Regions from separate parts of the Shewanella mytili genome, predicted to be linked through region 1. Evidence: riboswitches for the same ligand, from Rfam matches in the RefSeq annotation. Region 1 holds a riboswitch; the other holds the start of a gene.

Region 1 (4,937 bases):
TCAAATTTCGTAATACTCAAACTTTTTATACTGAGCGCCACTTATTCATTCTCCCGCTGTATTAATCGATATGAAATTGACTTCAACCGCGATTGTTGCCGTACCAGCACTGTTTGTGGCTGCCATGGCGCAAGCTGATGATGCCGGACAAACCCAAGGGCAGTCCGCTGCATCCATTGAACGAGTGACGGTATTTGGCCGCCAGCTGAACCTGTTGGGCCAAAGTAGCTCGGCTTCTGAAGGGATTGTGGGGGCCGGTGAAATTGATGCACGCCCTTTGTTGCGTACCGGTGAGGTGCTGGAATTTGTGCCGGGGATGCTGGTGACTCAGCATAGTGGCTCAGGCAAGGCTAACCAGTATTTCCTGCGGGGATTCAACCTTGACCACGGCACCGACTTTGCCACCAGTGTGGATGGCATGCCCATCAACATGCGCAGCCACGGGCATGGTCAGGGGTATACGGATCTTAACTTCCTGATCCCGGAGATGATTGGACAAATCCATTATTACAAAGGGGCTTACTATCCGGAAATCGGCGACTTTTCCGGCGCGGGCTCTGCGGACATTTCACTGACGGACAATCTGCCTTATCGCCAGTTGGCGCTGACCTTGGGAGAATACGGTTATCAACGGCTGCTGGCCACCGGACAGCAGCAGTGGCAGGACAATAAATTCATTTTCGGCGGCGAGCTGCAGCGTTACAACGGCCCGTGGCAGGATGTGGATGAAGATGTCAAAAAAATAAATGCCATGGGGCGTTACCTTACCCATGTGGGCGACGGGGAATTGGCCTTGACCGCCATGGCCTATAGCAACGACTGGAACTCGGCCGATCAGATCCCCGAACGTGCGGTAACCTCCGGCCTGATTGATGAATATGGCTCGCTGGACCCGGATTTGGGCGGCGATTCCAGCCGTTACAGTTTATCTGCCAGCTATGTGGACAGCGATTGGCAAGCCAGTGCCTATGTGATCCGCTCACGCCTGAACCTGTTTTCCAACTTTACCTACTATCTGGACAATCCCGTGGATGGCGATGAGTTTCAGCAAGTGGACAACCGGGAGATCTGGGGCGGTAAATTGGGTCGGGACTGGCATGTGGCGCCTTTTGGCATTACCACGGATGTCACCGCCGGTGCGGATGTGCGTTATGACCACATCGGCAAGGTGGCGCTGTATCATACCCGGGACTTACAGCCCATAGGCACGGTGCGCAACGATGCCGTGAATGAGTTTTCCAGCGGACTTTTTGGCAAGCTCGATGCCCAGTTAACCGATAGCCTCAAGTTCCGTTTGGGCGCAAGATACGACTATTACAATGCGGATGTCACCAGTGACATGGCGCAAAACAGCGGCAATGCCCATGACGGGATCTGGAGCCTGAAAGGGGGCTTGTCCTATCTGGTCAATGACGAGCTGGAACTGTACGCCAGTGCCGGTCAGGGATTCCACTCCAACGATGCCCGCGGCGCCACCATCACCATTGACCCCAGCAGCGGCGAGGCACTGGACAAGGTGGACTTGCTGGTTCGTTCCACCGGCGCAGAGCTGGGCTTTCGTTACTATGATCGGGAATACATAAACTTCTCCACCGCCCTTTGGTATCTGGATTTGGACTCGGAACTGCTCTATGTGGGGGATGCGGGAACCACTGAACCCAGCCGGGCATCAGAACGTTACGGTATCGAAATGTCAGCCTATTATTGGCTCAACGATTCTCTCAGCATTGATACTGAACTGGCACTGACCCGGGCACGCTTTACCGAGGCGGAAACACTGGAAGGCAAATACGTGGACGGCACCGTACCTTGGGTGGCCAGCGCCGGTATTAACTACCAGCCGGAAGCCGAAGGCATTCATGCCGCATTGCGGGTGCGTTATCTGGGCAAACGGGTACTGGACAGCTTTAAGGAGCACGAAGCTGACGCCACCACCTTGGTGAATCTGTCCCTGGGGTATGGCTACCGTGACTGGGATGTCAAAGCTGAAATCCTGAACCTGTTTGACAGCAACGAACACGATATTGATTATTGGTATGCCTCCCGCCTGCCGGGTGAAGCCGCCGATGGGGTGGAAGATTTGCACTACCATCCGGTAGAACCCAGAATGCTGCGTTTAAGCATCAGCTATCGCTATTAACAAACAACATGTATGTGTGTCCAAGCCTGCTGCGGATGGCTGCCCAGCAGGCTTTTTTTTGTGATGAATCCTGCTTTATGGCACGTTTTTGCTGCCAGCTTTCTAAAATGACAGTTTGTTACGCTTAGGTCATAAAACCACAGTCTCAGTTAGTACAGTGCAACGTAATTCTGCTATACATAACATGGTTTTTTCGCAAACAGGCATATCATGGGCGACAAGCGTTTCGGGCTGCTCCTACTGTTGTTATTCACTTGTGCCACATGGGCAAAACCTCCGGTTGTGCTTCGGGCGGATTTTCGACTGCGCCCTCCCTTCATGGTTTATGATCAGACAACCCATGGTTTCAGCGGACAACTGGTAACGATACTGGAACTTGCCTGTAAACATGCAGGCTGCCGGATACAGTGGCAGGAGATGCCGTTTCAGCGCTCGCTGTACCGGCTGCAGACAGGCGCAGTGCATCTGGTGCCCCGCTTGTATCACACAACTGAGCGTGAGGCTTATGTGCATTACATTGGCCCTGTTGCCCTGGAAAACGAACCCATCTTTTTCATTACCCACAAACAGGTGCCACTGGATACGGAGCAGCAATTGCTATCGGGCACGCTGGGCGTGAAGCTTGGCAGTTATTACTCGCCATTCATCAATCATGATCCCCGCCTGAAAAAATACCCGGCAGCGGATGACATCAATCTGGCCAAAATGTTTATTGCCGGCCGTTTTGACTATATCGCCGTACTGGATAAAGAAAGCATTGATGCGGCATTTCACCAGCTAGGGTTTAGCGATTATGTTTATGGCGGTTTGACTTATGATCATAACTTTCCGGTTTATTACGGTTTTTCGCGCCATAGCAGTCACGGCGAATTTGTGGGAAAGCTGCAACGGGCCATTGACCGGATGATTGTCAGCGGTGAAATCCACAGCTTGTTGCCGGTTGGCATGTACCCGCCGCTGGATGAATGAGAACACCGTCATAACGGTGACAGTCCTCACACTTAGCACGTTTTTTTATGACAAATTGATGTATACTGGCGGCCGCCAAGGGGTGTTCGGCGGTCACCGCCGGACTGAGATGTCCATGACAAACCCTTAGAACCTGATCCGGCTAGTACCGGCGTAGGAATGGGCCACACCCGTGCACTTATCACTTCGCTTATCTGATGCCGGATCTCAAACGTGCCAATATTTGAGGTCCATATGTCTCGTCTTTTTTATCCGGCGGCCATTGCCACTGCCGTGCAACTGGCGCTGAGCGCCCCTGTATTTGCTGCTGACCCCACTCAAAACCCTGCCAGCGCCACCGATGATCAACCCATGGAGGTGATTGTGGTGAGCGCCGATTTTCGCGGCACGGCTGTGGAAAACATGCCATCCAGTGTGACGGTAATCGACCAGCAACGCATTGAAGAGCAGGCGGCCGAGCACTTTGAAGACATGATGAACAATGTCGCCAACTTTAACTGGTCTGGCGCCACCTCGCGCCCCCGCTATTTTCAAATTCGTGGGGTAGGGGAGCAGGAAGATTACAAAGGCGCACCCAACTCGTCGGTGGGTTTCATTGTTGACGACATTGATCTGTCCGGGCTGGGAATGGTGTCCAGCATGTACGACTTGCAGCAGTTTGAAGTGCTGCGAGGTCCCCAGGGCACCCGTTATGGCGCCAATGCACTGGCGGGGCTGATTTACCTGAAAAGCAATGATCCCACCCTGGTGCCAGAGCACGGACTGGAAGTGTCTGTGGGAGATGATGCACTGCGCACCGTCAGTGGCTACAGCTCCGGGCCATTGACCGATTCCGGCAAATTGCTGTACCGGCTGGCGCTGCAGCAACATCAGCAAAATGGCTACATGGATAACCTTTACCTGCAACAGGATGACACCAACCAGCGGGATGAATTCACCGGCCGTTTGAAACTGCGCTGGTATGCCACCGATAACCTGCAGGCGGATGTTACCGTGCTGCATGCTGATTTCGATAACGGCTATGATGCCTGGACACTGGATAATAACGGCGAAAACACCCTGACCGATCAGCCGGGTGTGGACAGCCAGCGCACCACGGGTGCCAGCTTGAAACTCAGCTACAGCGGCTTTGAGGCATTTGAGCTGGTATCGTTAAGCAGTTGGGCCAAAACCCATTTTGATAACGGTTACGATGGCGACTGGGCCAACCCTGGCTATTGGGCGGCACGGGACTGTGAAGGCAGCGCCTGTGAGTACAGTTACTGGTGGGACAAAAAAGGTGACCGGCGCACGGTGACCCAGGAATTTCGCATTGCATCCAATGAATCAGGGCGGATTTTTGGCGGCAGCACCGACTGGCTTGCCGGGGTGTACCTGATGGATTTAACCGAAGATAACGACCTTTACTCTGAATACAACGGTTGGCCGGATGAGGTGCTGCAATCCCAATACAGTGCCAATAATTACGCCGTTTTTGGCCAGCTGGATGCGGAATTGGCCCGGGGCTACCGCTTGTCTGCCGGGGTAAGGCTGGAGCGGCGCAGCAGCGATTACAGCGACAGCAACCGTGATGATTTCAGCCCCTCTGAAAACATGTGGGGCGGCCATGTCGCCTTGTCCAAAGCGTTGGCCCAAGGGCAGGAAGCCTATCTGCGCATTGCCCGTGGTTACAAGGCCGGCGGTTTTAACATGACCTTGCCAACGTCATTGGCAGATAAAAAACAGTTCGATACGGAAACCTTGTATAACTACGAGCTGGGGCTGAAATCCCAGTGGCTGGACGGTGCTGCCAGCAGCCGTTTGGCGCTGTTTTACATGGACAGGCATG
Region 2 (4,937 bases), on a different contig from region 1:
GCAGGTGTTGCTGCAGCCAGAGGGCCAGCAAGTCAAGCTGTTGCTGATTGGCAATTAGCCCGATTTTGACCGCTTTGGGCGGCATGTCGGTCAGCAGGGTGTCTAACTGGCTGAGCAGCATTTCATCACTGACCGCCTGACTGAGATTGACCGCCACACTGTTTTGCGCCGTCAGGGTGGTGATGACCGAGCAGCCGTGGCAGCCCAAATCCCGCAAGGTGGCCAGATCCGCCTGAATGCCGGCGCCGCCTCCGCTGTCGCTGCCGGCAATGGTCCAGACAATGGGGCGGGCCGCAGAAGCTGAGGGCTCAGACATTTTCGGCTGGCTCCTTCCCGGTTGCCGTTGAGGCAACATCATGCGTTTGATGAACGTCAGCAGGAACTTCCCGGTATAGGCGGCTGCCACCGGCTTTAAAGGCTTGTGACATCTGTTCCATGCCATCTTCCACCTGTTGCACGTTGATGCGTTCAGCCTCGGTTGCCCCATTAGCGGTTAACGACGCAGCATAATCACGCACGTCCTGGGTGATTTTCATGGAGCAGAATTTGGGGCCGCACATGGAGCAAAAATGCGCCACCTTGGCGGATTCCTGGGGCAGGGATTCATCGTGAAACGCCCGGGCGGTATCCGGGTCCAGCCCTAGGTTGTACTGATCTTCCCAGCGGAACTCGAAGCGGGCTTTGGACAGGGCGTTATCCCGCAATTGGGCGCCGGGATGCCCCTTGGCCACATCGGCGGCATGGGCCGCAATTTTGTAGGCCATCAGCCCTTGTTTGACATCCTCTTTATTGGGCAAACCCAGATGTTCTTTGGGGGTGACATAACACAACATGGCGCAGCCGTACCAGGCAATCATGGCCGCACCAATGCCGGAGGTGAAATGATCATAACCCGGGGCGATATCCGTGGTTTGCGGGCCAAGGGTGTAAAACGGCGCTTCATCGCAGCATTCAAGCTGCTTGTCCATATTGGTTTTAATCAGCTGCATGGGAATGTGCCCCGGGCCTTCAATAATGGTCTGCACATCATATTCCCAGGCAATTTTCACCAGTTCCCCAAGGGTTTCCAGCTCGGCAAACTGGGCGGCATCGTTGGCATCGGCAATGGAACCGGGGCGCATGCCATCCCCGAGGGACAGTGACACATCATAGGCGGCACAAAGTTGGCAAATTTCACGGAAATGGGTATAGAGGAAGTTTTCCCGATGATGGCTCAGGCACCATTTGGCCATAATCGAACCGCCACGGGAGACCATGCCGGTTACCCGGTTGGCGGTCATGGGCACGTAACGCAGCAGCACCCCGGCGTGGATGGTAAAGTAATCCACCCCTTGTTCCGCTTGCTCCAGCAGGGTGTCGCGGAACACGTCCCAGGTTAGGTTTTCAGCAATGCCGTTGACCTTCTCCAGCGCCTGATAAATGGGCACGGTGCCAATGGGCACGGGTGAGTTGCGCACAATCCACTCGCGGGTTTCATGAATATAGCGACCGGTGGAGAGATCCATCACGGTATCGGCGCCCCAACGGGTGGCCCACACCAGTTTTTCCACCTCTTCCTCAATGGAGGAGGTTACGGCGGAGTTGCCGATATTGGCATTCACCTTCACCAGAAAATTACGGCCGATAATCATCGGCTCCGCTTCCGGATGGTTGATGTTGGCCGGAATGATGGCGCGGCCGCGGGCCACTTCACTGCGGACAAATTCGGCCGTGATGGGCGTGCTGACCACGGCGCCAAACGCCTCTGGCGCACCGCGGCGGTTTAGCTGCTCATCCTGCTCAAGGGCGGCATTGGCCCTTGCCATGTTTTCACGGATGGCAATGTATTCCATTTCCGGGGTAATGATGCCTTGCCGCGCGTAATGCAACTGGGTAACACAACGGCCGACATTGCCCCGACGAGGTTGGGGCAATGCATCAAAACGCAGGTGATCCAGTCCTTCATCCGCCAGACGCTGCTGGGTAAAACGGGAGCTGACGCCTTCAAGGGATTCGGTATCATTTCGCGCCAGGATCCACGGTTGTCGCAGTTTGGGCAATCCTTGCCGGACCTGGATATCCGCCGCGGGATCGGAATAGGGACCGGCACAATCATAAACCCGCACTGGCGGATTGGGCTCTGAGAGCAGTTGCCCATCCTTGCCTTGCACTTGTGTTGGGGTTTGCCGGATTTGCCGCATGGACACTTGAATGTCCGGCCGGGAGCCTTCGACAAAAATCTTCTCGGACATGGGGTGTTGCAGGGGCTTGAGGTTTTCAATAAAGGCCTGTGCCGCTTCACGGGTTTGACGACGATTTGACATAAGCAAGCTCACTTGGTTGATAAATGAAATTGCTTGTCTGGAGAGTTGAGGTAAGCGCAGCCGCCCGGATGATATCGAGCCCAGCTGAAGTGAATGGCCTGCTTTAGGACTGGCAATGGCAATACCGGGATGCCGGGCGCGGGCGCTGTTGCACATGCGTTAGCATCTTGGCAGCCAGTCCCTGACGGTGGTATACCGGGGCAGGTGTTAACACTGAATGCTTGTTTCCTTCGCAGGGATTAACCTGATCAGGTTCAACGGATCCCGAATAAACGGTCTCAGCCTAAAAGGCACTCCGACAAGATGGGGCAAAGTATAGGCCTAAAAGCATTGGCTTAACAAGCGGTTAATTATGGCTTGCTAATGGTGTCCCCCAGCGGGATGTGATAAAGCGTCAACCAAACGGTCCGGGGCCTTGCATGCGGGTGTAAAAATCATTGGCAATAGGTTGACAAAAAATGTGATATGTAGATGATTACCCCCTTTGGTAAGAGAGTTTTTACTCTAACCCTTTGGAAGGTACCTTGCTGAGGCTAGTGACAAAGCCATGGACGATAAGCTGCGATAAACATAAAAATTACTTTTATCGTAATAATTATTCAGGCAAGTTACGGTTAACGCAATTATTTACAACCCCTTTCACACGTGTTTGATAATAAGATTTTCCCGGCTGAAACATTTGCTTACATTTTTACAATTAATACACATAACGTCATTATTTTGGCATTAATGGATTAATTGACTGAAATTTGGCGCAAAGCATTATGCTGTCAAAATATTTTCACGTTATAAATTTGTTAAATAAAAATATTAGATTTAATTAACTTAATTTATTTTATCGGTGTTAACTGGACGCGATTTATTATATTGACTTGTGACATGGTTGTGATTAATTAACGTTATATTGAATAACGCTAAGGGGTCATTTATGACGTGTGCTAAAAGTAAAAAGCCAATATCTATTGAGCCGCACCTGCATGTAGTGAGCAAAACCACGCCATCCATTAACAATAAATGTTATTTAAATTCATGCATCTTTTATAAGAACATTCTTAACAAGAATAATATTAAGCAACGTTGCCGTTATTACCATGTGGGACAGCATATCATCGGTCGTGATGGGGCTTTTCATGGGGTGGAGGTGTTAAGCCGCCTGGCAAATGCCGACGAGGGCGAGATTAACTACGAAGACTACTTCAGAAACCTCAACCAGCAAGGGCACAAATCTCTGTTATTGGAAATACTCAATAAAATATGCGTGTTCGTGATTAATGACAATTGTCTGGGGAGCACCCGTTTTTTTGTTAACGTGGAGCGTTTTTCCCTGATGGACTCGGAAGTTATCAAGAACATCATCTTCACCAATGATGTGATAAAACATTATAACGACTCTTCACTGGTACTTGAAATCACCGAAAGAAACTCAACGCTTGCCGAATATACTGTTGAAAACAAATATAAACTCAAAGATGCTGGCGTGTTGCTGGCCATGGATGACAGTACGCTCCGTCGGGTTGAAATGATGAAAGACAGCCTTAATTTATATGACTATCTTAAATACGATATTCGCTTTATTAAGGAGATGTTGGCCAATCCAATGTATAAAGAACCCTACTTGGAATTTTTATATTGGTGTGTGGAAAACAAGATAAAACTGATTGCTGAGCGCGTGGAGTTTAAAGAAGATTATAATCTGGTATCACAAATGCCATTTTCTTACATGCAGGGGTTTTATGAGTTGCTGAATCCTTGAATGATGCGGTATCAGTTTTTAATGATGCATCTCGTGCAAGCAAAATATATGTTAATGCCCTATAACAGGGTATTGGGCAGTAATTTCAATTCTATTTTATTATCTTCCGGATCATACAGATAGAGTGACCGACTTACTCCTCTGGCACCATATTTCTCAGTAAAAGGTTCAAACATCACTCCCTGACGATGTAAATGTTGCAGTATGAAGGTTTCGTCAGAATCGGCGATATTAAGACAAAAATGTTCCACATTGAATCCCATGTCATGTTGATCACGAAGTTGCAGATCAATGAGCACATTACCTACACGGAGTTGCCATAATGGTGGATGATCCAATTGCCGCTCAAGCCTTGCATTTAACACCCTGCCGTAAAAATCCAGCATGACTTCAATATCGCTGCACAGCAGTACCAGATGATCCAGCTCTATAACCCGTAACATAATATGTCCCTGCATGTTGAGCATAACCTAAGTGTAGTTAATCTTTGGGTTACAAGGGATGCGTTTACGTGTGTGGTGAAAGGCGCTTGACTGACAGGGGAGATAGCGCAGAATAAAACCACTTTTCTCATTAAAGATCAGATTTTATGAAACTTATCGGCATGCTGGATTCACCATTTGTGCGCAGGGTTGCGGTGTCATTACAGTTATTGGGGATAAAGTTTGAACATCAGCCATTATCGGTATTTCACACTTTTGAAGCGTTTGCCCAGATTAACCCCGTGGTAAAGGCGCCCACCTTTATTTGTGATGATGGCACCGCCCTGATGGACTCCACATTGATTTTGCAATATGCCGCAGCGTTGGCGCCTGCCCGCAAGCTGTTGGCAACCGAGCCGTTAGCCCTGCAATATCAGCTGCAACTGCTGGGATTGGCGT

Evidence for each region. A riboswitch is a leader RNA that binds a small molecule or an ion and turns the genes downstream of it on or off. The one in region 1 is predicted to bind thiamine pyrophosphate.
Region 2: linked by a shared signal. The riboswitch ahead of thiC (phosphomethylpyrimidine synthase ThiC) and the one ahead of ACIDEJ_RS02010 (TonB-dependent receptor) in region 1 are both predicted to bind thiamine pyrophosphate.

What each region holds. Positions count from the first base shown of each region.
Region 1 covers NZ_JBKOUD010000001.1:442,719-447,655, forward strand. The annotation lists gene ACIDEJ_RS02000 (TonB-dependent receptor) at 71-2,140, shown strand; gene ACIDEJ_RS02005 (substrate-binding periplasmic protein) at 2,459-3,109, shown strand; TPP riboswitch at 3,178-3,286, shown strand; gene ACIDEJ_RS02010 (TonB-dependent receptor) at 3,344-4,937, shown strand, end outside.
Region 2 covers NZ_JBKOUD010000003.1:121,989-126,925, reverse strand. The annotation lists gene ACIDEJ_RS04960 (ThiF family adenylyltransferase) at 1-316, opposite strand, end outside; gene thiC (phosphomethylpyrimidine synthase ThiC) at 309-2,303, opposite strand; TPP riboswitch at 2,512-2,611, opposite strand; gene ACIDEJ_RS04950 (EAL domain-containing protein) at 3,232-4,056, shown strand; gene ACIDEJ_RS04945 (VOC family protein) at 4,116-4,499, opposite strand; gene ACIDEJ_RS04940 (glutathione S-transferase family protein) at 4,646-4,937, shown strand, end outside.